Regions from separate parts of the Erwinia sp. genome, predicted to be linked through region 1. Evidence: predicted binding sites of a transcription regulator. Region 1 holds the regulator's gene; the other holds the start of a gene.
What was found. The regulator sigma-54, encoded in region 1, starts transcription at its own class of promoters, with help from an activator protein. The targets are predictions, from matches to a motif close to GTTGGCACANNTTTCGCTNT.

Region 1 (5,647 bases):
CGAACCCCGTTCGCTTTCGCGTCGATGCGCCCTCGGCTTATGTCCGCCAGCGGCAACAGTGGATCTTACGGCAAATGCGGCAGCTGGGCGGAGAAGGCTTTCTGAACGCGCACAAGCTGCGCTGAGAGTGAGAAGGGGGTTGCCCTTCAGTATAAAGAAAGGAAAGCGCTCAGGCGCGCTCAGCGCGTCTGAGCCGGTAGTCAGTCCTCATCAAAGCCGGCGTTGAAAAGTTCGATCACCGCCGCCAGGGCTTTTTCTTCTTCCGGCCCGCTGGCTTCGATCTCAATCTGCCCACCTTTCGCCGAATCCAGCATCAGCAGTGCAATGACGCTGCTGGCTTCCGCTTCCGTGCCGCTTTCGTTGCGCAAAAGCACTTCGGCGTCAAAACTCTGCACCAGTTCAAACAGCTTCATCGCCGGCCGGGCATGCATGCCCAGCTTATTTTTAATTTCAACAACTTGCTTGACGGTCATGATTTACGCTTTTCCAGAGTTCGATGACGAGACTGCACGTTTTTGCCACGCGATCGGAAATAGTCAGCGAGCTGTTCGGCGATATAAACCGAACGGTGCTTACCACCGGTACAACCAATCGCCACGGTAAGATAGCTACGATTGTTAGTTTCCAGCATCGGCAGCCAAAGCTCAAGGTAGCTGCGCGTCTGATAGATAAAGTTGTGCACTTCAGTATGACGATCCAGAAAGGCAGCCACCGGACGATCCAGCCCTGTCATCGGACGCAGTTTTGGATCCCAGTGTGGATTAGGCAGAAAGCGAACGTCAAAAACGTAATCGGCGTCGATAGGGATACCGTGTTTGAACCCAAAGGATTCAAATACCATTGTCAGTTCGCGTTCTCGCTTACCTAACAGGCGCGTGCGCAGCATCTCCGCCAGTTCATGCACCGACATCTCTGAAGTATCGACAATCAGATCGGCGCGCGAGCGAAGCGGCTCCAGCAGATCGCTCTCCTCATCAATTGCGCTTTCCAGCGAAAGATTTTTACTGGAAAGCGGATGCAGGCGGCGGGTATCGCTGTAGCGTCGGATCAGCGTATTGCGATCGGCATCCAGAAACAGCAGCTGCGGTGAAAAGCTGTCGGGCAGGCCGGTCAACGCTTTTTCAAAGATTTCCGGCGACTCGGGCATATTGCGCACGTCAATACTGACGGCCGCCGAGATGTTACGATCCGCCAGTGACCTGGCCAGCTCCGGCAGCAGCACCACGGGAAGGTTATCCACGCAGTAGAAGCCCATATCCTCCAGCGCCCTCAGCGCGACGGACTTGCCGGAACCAGAACGCCCGCTGACGATCATCAGCACCATGACTTATTCTCCTGATTTGAAGCCTTTCCAAAGGGATAGGGATCTTCCCTGTCTGAACACGCCCGGACCGGGAGTCCGGCCCGATAAGGCTTAAGAGGCGGCCTGCGTATCCTCCGCCATGATCGCAAAAAGCTCTTCGTCGCTTTGCGCCGCGCGCAGGCGGCGGCAGACCGTTTTATCGGCCAGGCGTTTCGCAACCAGCGAGAGCGTATGCAAATGCGTTTTACACTGATCGGCAGGCACCAGCAGGGCGAAAAGTAAATCGACCGGTTGATTGTCAATGGCGTCAAAGGCGACCGGCTGATCGAGACGAATAAATACGCCCACCGCGCGCAGCGTGTCTTCCACCAGCTTGCCGTGCGGGATCGCAATGCCGTTACCTATACCGGTACTGCCCATACGTTCACGCGTCAGGATCGCTTCAAAGATCGTCTGATGCGGCAAATTAAGCTGTTTGGCTGCCAGCTCGCTGATAATTTCCAGTGCCCGCTTTTTGCTCTGGCAGTGAACGCCGTTGCGGGTACAGGAAAGGCTCAGGACCGAGCTTAGTTCCAGTGTCAGGTCATTATTCATCATAGGTTCACTTAGGTATTCATTTTCGCCTGGCAAAATGGCACTGCCTGACCACGGGTCAGACAGGCCATTTGTCGAATGCATAATATGCCCGTTGATTAGCGACCCGTCCTCTGCCAGCAGAAGACGAGCCTGATAATTTACACCACATTCTTAGCAGACAAGGGTGGCGGAAACGACTTCAAGGGAAATTAATGCTGTTTCAGCTTGTCTTTATGTTTATTTAGCTGGCGTGTCAGCTTGTCTATCAGGCCATCAACCGCCGCGTACATATCTTTTTCTTCCGAGGTGGCGTGCAACTCACCCCCGCTGACGTGTAGCGTCGCATCGGCTACCTGCGTCACCTTTTCCACCTTCAGAACAATATAAACCTGCCCGATACGGTCAGTGTACTGCTCCAGCTTGGCGAATTTAGCCGTAACGAATTCACGTAAAGGTTCGGTAATTTCAACATTCTGCCCGGTAATATTGAGTTGCATAAGCTCTTCCTTATCTGTTCGTTCAGACCAGCTGCTTGCGCTGGTTTGAGGGCGGGATGGATAAAGACTCTCGGTACTTCGCGACGGTACGGCGGGCCACCATGATCCCCTGATCGGAGAGGAGGGTGGTTAGCTTGCTGTCGCTAAGAGGCTTGGCGGGGTTTTCCGCCGAGATCAATTTCTTCACCAGTGCGCGAATAGCCGTGGAAGAGGCTTCGCCGCCGCCTTCGGTATTCACGTGACTGGAGAAAAAATATTTCAGTTCAAAAATACCGCGTGGGCGGTGCAGGTATTTTTGTGTGGTAACGCGTGAAATTGTCGATTCGTGCATCTCTACGGCGGAGGCGATATCCGCCAGCACCATAGGACGCATAAATTCCTCGCCCTGCTCGAAGAAAGCCTGCTGCTGGTCGACGATGCAGCGCGTCACTTTCAGCAGCGTATCGTTGCGGCTTTCCAGGCTTTTAATCAACCAGCGGGCTTCCTGCAGGTTACTGCGAATGAACTGGCTGTCGCTGTCGCTGCGCGAGCTGCCGCCCAGCGAGGCGTAATGCTGATTAATTTTCAGACGCGGCACGCTGTCGGCGTTCAGTTCAACCAGCCAGCGGGTGCCGATTTTACGGACCAGCACGTCCGGAATGACATATTCCGGTTCGCCGGTATTGATAGACTGACCGGGACGCGGATCGAGCGACTGAATCAGCTGCATAGCATTTTTCAGTACGTCCTCTTTCAGACGCGTGACGCGCATCAGGCTACGGAAGTCATGATTGGCCAGCAGATCCAGATGGTCGCTGACAATAAGCCTGGCCTCTTTCAGCCAGGGCGTCTCGTCTACAAACTGCGACAGCTGGACCAGCAGGCAGTCGCGCAGATCGCGGGCACAGACACCAATCGGATCGAACCGCTGTACGCGCTTCAGTACCGCCTCGACTTCTTCTGCCGACAACTCTTCGTTACCGATACTTTCCTGAATGTCCTGCAGGGACACGGTAAGATAACCGGTCGGATCCACGGCGTCGACAATAGCCGTGGCAATAGCGCGATCGGTATCGGTAAAAGGCGTTAACTCCACCTGCCACATCAGGTAATCCTGCAATGTCTGGGTCGTCTCGCCCTGATAAACAGGCAGCTCGTCGTCGTGATAGTCAGTGCCGGTACCGGACGGCGTGCCGGCGGTATAGATTTCGTCCCAGGTGGCATCAAGCGGCAGTTCTTCCGGCATATCTTTTTGTTCAAGCGCCTCGCGGGTATCCAGCGCCTCTTTTTCCTGATATTCGCGGCTGTCGACTTCTTCATGAAGGTCGGTTTGTTCAAGCAGCGGGTTGCTTTCCAGCGCCAGCTGAATTTCCTGCTGGAGTTCAAGCGTAGAGAGTTGCAGCAGACGTATTGCCTGCTGCAGTTGTGGCGTCATGGCAAGCTGTTGGCTAAGCCTGAGCTGCAAACCTTGCTTCATATTCAGGATACTTATTCCTTAAAAATCTTGACCGGTTTGAACACCTTATCAGAGTCTGAACTCTTCACCTAAATAGACGCGCTTAACTTGTTCATCCTGGAGGATTTGCTCAGGCGAACCGTGGGCAATCAGATGCCCCTGGCTGACGATATAGGCTCGTTCGCAAACGGCCAGCGTTTCACGGACGTTATGGTCGGTAATCAACACGCCCAGGCCGCTGTCGCGCAGGTGTTCAATAATCTTTTTAATATCGATAACCGAAATGGGATCGACACCGGCAAAAGGCTCATCCAGCAGAATAAATTTAGGATTTGCCGCCAGCGCACGGGCGATTTCCACGCGACGACGTTCCCCGCCGGAAAGCGCCTGACCCATGCTGTCGCGCAGGTGAGCAATATGAAATTCATCCATCAGCTCGTTGGCGCGGTCGGTGCGCTGCTCTGTTGTCAAATCATCACGGATTTGCAGCACCGCCATCAGGTTGTCGAACACGCTCAGCCGACGGAAAATAGAGGCTTCCTGAGGCAGATAGCCAATGCCGCGACGTGCACGTGCGTGCAGCGGAAGAATACTGATATCTTCATCGTCAATAACAATGCGGCCCGCGTCACGCGGCACAATGCCAACCACCATATAAAAAGTGGTGGTCTTACCGGCACCGTTAGGACCCAGCAGGCCTACGATTTCCCCGGATTTCACCTCCAGGCTGACATCTTCTACCACGCGCCGGCCTTTGTAGGCCTTCGCCAGGTTTTGCGCAATTAACGTTGCCATGGCTTAGTTACTCTTCCTGGTCGACGAGGTGCTCTTATCCTGCAGCTGCGAAGGCACCAGTACGGTCGTGACGCGTTTGCCGGTGTTGCCGTAAGCCTGCATCTTTTGCTCTTTTACCAGATAGGTAATGCGGTCACCTTTAACGTTGCTATCCAGCTGCTCCAGGTAGGCGCTGCCGGTCAGCTCGACGAAATCTTTTGCCAGCTCATAGTGCATTTTTTGCGCGTGGCCTTTTACGGGCTTGCCGCTGTCCTGCATCTGATAAAACGTCGCTGGATTGCCCCAGGCATCCACGATGGTTTTATTGCTGTCGCCATTGGGGCGCGTAACCACAACCTTGTCCGCGGTGATTTTAATCGAGCCCTGGGTCACGATGACGTTGCCGGTAAAGGTGGCTACGTTGCCCTGCATGTCCAGCGCCTGATTTTCGGAGTCGACGTTAACCGGCTTATCCGAGTCGCCCGTCAGGGCGAGAGCAGGCAGGCTGGCCGTCAGCAGCAGGCCGAGCGTCAAAAACTTAAGGTTGGTTCGCATTCTGAATTTCATAGGAGGTTTTGACCTTTTCAATCAACTCGGCGGTTTTCTTCCGTAAATTGCCACGCATCTTCATGCCGGTAGAGCTGAAGCTGTTGCCGTACAAGCTTACCTTATCTTCTGAGGTAACGTCCTGCGTGACAAGGTTCACTACGGCGTTATCGGTTTTAATTCGTTGTAGCTGGGCGTCCTGCGTCAGGCTGTTGACCTCGACGTGACCGTAAAGATAAAGCATACGGTCATCGGTGAGCTTGGCCTTATCGGCCCGTACCGACCAGGTCGGCACTTTATTTTCGTCATAGGTAGTCATTATCGGATTATCGAACCAGCTTATCGCCTCCGCCGAAAAGTAGGTCACTTTATCGGATACCAACTTATAGCTCAGCCCACCTTCCGGGTTATAAACCACCGTGCGGGACGACTGGCTGGTGTAGGTCGGCTCCAGCGCATTGCTGGCCGCGGGCGCGGGCTTATTCGTATCGGTGAGGTTCCAGCCGATCAGCACAA
Region 2 (5,647 bases), on a different contig from region 1:
GGATTTCGCTGCCTTTGCGGCACTGGGCGTTAATTTCACCGACTACTTTGCGGAAGATTTGCCGCTGCTTGACCCGCTAATGGCGGATGGGCTGGTGGAACGTAGCGAGAAGGGCCTTCAGGTTACCGCTAAGGGGCGTTTGCTGGTAAGGAATATCTGCATGTGCTTTGATCGCTATCTGCGCCAGCAAAGGCGGTTACAGCAGTTCTCGCGGGTCATTTGATACGCCTGGCGGATAAAAAAGCCGGAAACAGCGATGTTTCCGGCTTTTTACTGCTGAATGCCGCTTTAATTAAAGAAACCCAGCATTAAGGCGCACAGGACAGCGGCCATTGCCGTCTGTGGTGGATGCGCCGCTCCCGTTTGCGCATACTGCGTCACAAAATGGATTAACGATTCCAGCATGATTTTCCTCCCGCTAACGGGTCAGAATGATACTGACTGGCATCGATGTGTAAAGCCCGGAAAGCATAAAAAACGCGCATATCGCTGTTTTTTTATGCTGTCGTTATTTACTCCATGCCCAACTCTTTTAGTTTACGGGTGAGGGTGTTGCGTCCCCATCCCAGCAGTCGGGCAGCTTCCTGCTTGTGGCCCTGCGTGTGGCGTAAAGCCGTCGTTAACAGCGTGCGCTCCATTTCCGGCTGCGCTTCTGAAAGCAGGTTTTGATGACCGGAGCGCAGCGCTCGATCGGCCCACTGCGCCAGCAGCGTTGCCCAGCTGTCAGGCAGTGACTGCAGTGGATTCTCCGGCGTGGCGGTTTCAAACAGTTCTGGCGGCAAATCCTGAATCAGCACTTCCTGACCGGCAGCCATCACCGTCAGCCAGCGGCAGGTATTTTCCAGCTGACGCACGTTACCTGACCAGTGCAGGCGGGTCAGCGCGGTTTCGGTTTCGGGATGCAGAATCTTTGCCTCCACGCCCAGCTCGCTTGCTGCAGCCTGCAGAAAATAGCGTGCCAGGCGAGGAATATCCTCGCGACGCTCTCGCAGCGGCGGCAGATGCACACGGATTACGTTCAGACGGTGAAACAGATCCTCACGGAATTTGCCTTCCTGTACCCGTAGCTCCAGATTCTGGTGGGTGGCTGCAATGATCCTGACGTCGACCTTGACCGGGGCATAACCACCCACGCGATAAAACTGACCGTCGGCCAGCACGCGCAACAGGCGGGTCTGTACGTCCAGCGGCATATCGCCAATTTCATCAAGAAACAGCGTACCGCCGTCGGCCTGCTCAAAACGTCCCTGACGGATTTGATTTGCGCCCGTAAAAGCCCCTTTCTCATGGCCGAAAAGCTCTGATTCAATCAGATCTTTGGGGATAGCCGCCATATTCAGCGCGATAAAAGGCGCTTTCGCGCGTGGACTGTGGCGATGCAATGCATGCGCCACCAGCTCTTTGCCGGTACCCGACTCGCCGTTGATCAATACGCTGATTGACGAGCGCGAGAGGCGGCCAATAATGCGAAAAACGTCCTGCATCGCCGGCGCTTCGCCGATGATATCGGTAGTCGGGCCGCTGACCGGCTGGTTGCGCGGCTGCTGCTGTTCCTGATAGTGGCTGATCGCGCGTTCTACTAACGCTACCGCTTCATCAATATCAAACGGCTTTGGCAGATAATCGAACGCACCTTGCTGATAGGCGCTGACGGCCGCGTCCAGATCGGAATGTGCCGTCATAATGATGACCGGCAGCATCGGATGACGTTGCTTGATTTGTTTCAGTAATGTCAGTCCGTCCATGCCAGGCATACGGATATCAGAAAGCAAAACGTCAGGCGTTTTGGTGGCAAGCGCGTCCAGCACCTCGCTCGCACTGTCAAACGTAGCGCAGTTTAAACCGGCCCCAGTAAGCGCGCGTTCAAGCACCCAGCGGATGGAGCTATCGTCATCGACGATCCAGACTATCCCTCGTTGCATAGAAACCTCACTGGCGAATAGGCAAATAAATGGAGAATTCGGTGTGGCCAGGCCAACTGGTAAATTCTATTTTTCCTGAATGCTGATCGATCAGGCTGCGAGCTATCGACAGCCCTAAGCCGGTGCCGCCTTCGCGGCCGCTCACCATCGGATAAAACAGCGTGTCCTGCAGCTGAGTCGGTATACCAGGGCCGTTATCTTCAATATCAATACGGGCTACCAGTCGGTAACGGACGCCGTGCAGCGTCAGCTGGAAGGCGGTGCGAGTGCGCAGCGTAATAGCACCGCCTTTGTTGCCCAGGGCCTGTAGCGCGTTACGCACTACGTTCAGCAGAACCTGTTCAATCTGATCCGGGTCATGCGGCAGTTCCGGCAGGCTGGGATCGTAATCTCTGATTAGCGTAATGTTCTCGGGCAGCTCCATCGAAACCAGGTTAACCACGCGCTCGGCGACCTGATGGATACTTTGCGTGATGTGCATGCCTGGCTGCTGCGGCCCGAGCAGGCGATCCACCAGATTGCGCAGGCGGTCGGCCTGTTCGATGATAACTTTGGTATATTCCGTCAGGGCCGGATCGGGCAGGGCTTTTGCCAACAGCTGCGCCGCGCCGCGTAATCCCCCTAAAGGATTCTTAATTTCATGCGCCAACCCGCGAACTAAATCCCGCGCGGCGACCTGTTGAGCATGCTGAATCTGTTCCTGACTGAGGCGGCGTTGATTATCCATTGGCGCCATTTCCAGCAGGATTAGCCCGTCCGGCAGCAGCTGCGCCGTTAAAGACATAATGTGCGCCCGGCTGTCCACGACCAGCGTAACTTCGCTATCGGTAAAGCCCTGGCCCGCATTCAGGCTCTCACGCATGACGGCGATATTCAGAGAAAAATAGCCCATCAAATCCGGCAGCGGCGTGCCAAAGAGTTTGCGAGAGCTTTGTGCCAGCAGTTGCTGAGCGGCGGGGTTGGCGTAATGCACCACCAGTTCACTGTCGACCAGTAATATACTGTTAATCAACGAGTTGAGTATCTGCCCGGCATCGGGCTGCATGCCTGTTGCCATAACAGCGTTCTCCTGCACTATTTTAGTGCATTATAGTCATGGAACCTGAAATTCGTCTCTCTGCACGTGGCGTTCACGGCGAAAAAAGCCCATCCGGAGATGGGCTGAAATTTCCACGGCAACAAAATTTCCGACATTCGTTACGCGACGGCTCGTACTCACCCGAATCACTAAGCCAGCCGTGGCCGCCTTAACGCGCTGAATCGCCGGATTCAGAAATTAAACGCTGTAGTACAGTTCAAACTCAACCGGATGCGGCGTCATGCGAACGCGGTCCATTTCGGCCTTACGCAGGTCGATATAAGCATCAATGGTGTCGTCGGTGAACACGCCGCCACGAGTCAGGAACTCACGATCTTCGTTCAGCGCGTTCAGCGCTTCTTCCAGCGAACCGGCTACTTTTGGAATTTCAGCTTCTTCTTCCGGCGGCAGGTCGTACAGGTTTTTATCCATCGCGTCGCCAGGATGGATCTTGTTGATGATACCGTCCAGGCCAGCCATCAGCAGCGCGGCAAAGCACAGGTACGGGTTAGCGGCCGGATCCGGGAAGCGGGCTTCAATACGACGCGCTTTCGGGCTGGCAACTACTGGAATACGGATAGAGGCAGAACGGTTACGCGCAGAGTAAGCCAGCATAACGGGTGCTTCGTAGCCCGGGACCAGACGCTTGTAGGAGTTGGTCGTTGGGTTAGACAGGGCGTTGATCGCTTTAGCATGCTTAATCACGCCGCCGATGTAGAACAGAGCCATTTCAGACAGGCCGCCGTATTTGTCGCCTGCGAACAGGTTGTTGCCGCCTTTGGACAGAGACATATGGCAGTGCATTCCGGAACCGTTATCGCCAAAAATAGGTTTTGGCATAAAGGTCGCTGTCTTGCCGAAAGCGTGCGCCACGTTGTGCACGACATATTTGTAGATCTGAATTTCGTCGGCTTTTTTGGTCATGGTGTTAAAGCGGGTAGCCACTTCGTTTTGACCTGCTGTCGCCACTTCGTGGTGGTGAGCTTCTACAACCAGACCCATCTGCTCCATGGTCAGACACATGGCAGAACGGATGTCTTGTGAAGAATCGACCGGTGGCACAGGGAAGTAGCCGCCTTTCAGACCCGGACGATGGCCTTTGTTGCCGCCTTCATATTCTTTGCCGGTGTTCCATGCCGCTTCGATATCGTCGATAGCCACGTGAGAGCCGGACGTGGTCGCACCGAAACGCACATCGTCAAACAGGAAAAATTCTGGTTCCGGGCCAAACAGCACGGTGTCCGCGATGCCGGAAGAACGCAGGAAATCTTCGGCGCGCTTGGCGATAGAGCGTGGGTCGCGATCGTAGCCCTGCATGGTGCCTGGCTCAAGGATGTCACAACGGATGATCAGGGTAGAGTCTTCAAAGAAAGGATCCAGGACAGCGGTAGTGGCATCCGGCATCAACACCATGTCGGATTCGTTAATGCCTTTCCAGCCGCCGATTGAGGAGCCGTCAAACATTTTCCCTTCTTCGAAGAAGTCAGCGTTAACCTGGTGAGCAGGAATGGTAACATGCTGCTCTTTACCTTTGGTGTCAGTGAAGCGCAGGTCAACAAATTTGACTTCATGCTCGTTCATCATCGACAGAACGTGTTCAGCGGACATACTTAACTCTCCTGGATTTTGTCATGGTTGCCGGTCAGGCACTTTACCGGTGCGCTTTGCTTATCTTGCCTGGGCGACCGATAATTAAGTTTTCTGACTGTTAATCAACCGTTGTAGAAACTGGCCTCTTTCGCTTGTTATAATCAAAGCGAAAACTATGCCAACTTTCTTAATTGATGGAAAAAGCGCTATGATGCGCCCTCTCGTGAAACGGGAGCTGCACCACGATGGACTTCGCGCACCATTATGGTGCTTTTGCGTGCGGTCAATGCACAATAATAGTGCATTTTTCTCATAAAGGGTGTTTTTTGCACCGGAAACGGCCCCGGAAGCAATCCCGAAAGTTATCTTTAATTGAAAACTGTGATCCTGTTCAGCTCTTCGATTAATCCGTGTACAATAGCGCGCTATTTCTAATGCCTGAGGCAAAGCTGTGATCGAAAATTTGCGTAACATCGCCATTATTGCCCACGTTGACCATGGTAAAACTACCCTGGTTGATAAGTTGCTGCAGCAGTCCGGGACCTTTGACGCCCGTACCGAAGCGACCGAACGCGTAATGGACTCCAACGATTTGGAGAAAGAGCGTGGGATTACCATCCTCGCAAAAAACACCGCCATTAAATGGAACGACTACCGTATCAACATCGTGGATACCCCGGGACACGCCGATTTCGGCGGCGAGGTAGAGCGTGTGATGTCAATGGTTGACTCGGTGCTGCTGGTTGTGGATGCAATGGATGGCCCTATGCCGCAAACCCGCTTCGTGACCAAAAAAGCGTTTGCTAATGGTCTGAAGCCGATCGTGGTCATCAACAAGGTTGACCGTCCTGGCGCGCGTCCTGACTGGGTTGTGGATCAGGTCTTCGATCTGTTCGTTAACCTGGACGCGACCGACGAACAGCTGGACTTCCCGGTTATCTATGCTTCCGCTCTGAACGGTATTGCTGGTCTTGACCACTCCGACATGGCCGAAGATATGACCCCGCTGTATGAAGCTATCGTGCAGCACGTTTCTCCGCCACAGGTAGAGATGGAA

Region 2: glnA (glutamate--ammonia ligase) is a predicted target of sigma-54. The motif match lies at 4,754-4,773, and genes of this name have one in related genera.

What each region holds. Positions count from the first base shown of each region.
Region 1 covers NZ_DALZCD010000034.1:4,705-10,351, reverse strand. Annotated here, with positions in the region: gene mtgA (monofunctional biosynthetic peptidoglycan transglycosylase) at 1-125, shown strand, start outside; gene npr (PTS phosphocarrier protein NPr) at 201-473, opposite strand; gene rapZ (RNase adapter RapZ) at 470-1,324, opposite strand; gene ptsN (PTS IIA-like nitrogen regulatory protein PtsN) at 1,415-1,897, opposite strand; gene hpf (ribosome hibernation promoting factor) at 2,089-2,376, opposite strand; gene rpoN (RNA polymerase factor sigma-54) at 2,399-3,832, opposite strand; gene lptB (LPS export ABC transporter ATP-binding protein) at 3,881-4,606, opposite strand; gene lptA (lipopolysaccharide ABC transporter substrate-binding protein LptA) at 4,610-5,152, opposite strand; gene lptC (LPS export ABC transporter periplasmic protein LptC) at 5,124-5,647, opposite strand, start outside.
Region 2 covers NZ_DALZCD010000077.1:9,138-14,784, reverse strand. Annotated here, with positions in the region: partial or broken gene hemN (oxygen-independent coproporphyrinogen III oxidase) at 1-223, shown strand, start outside; gene RTK32_RS08395 (YshB family small membrane protein) at 289-405, opposite strand; gene glnG (nitrogen regulation protein NR(I)) at 513-1,922, opposite strand; gene glnL (nitrogen regulation protein NR(II)) at 1,930-2,979, opposite strand; gene glnA (glutamate--ammonia ligase) at 3,199-4,608, opposite strand; gene typA (ribosome-dependent GTPase TypA) at 5,042-5,647, shown strand, end outside.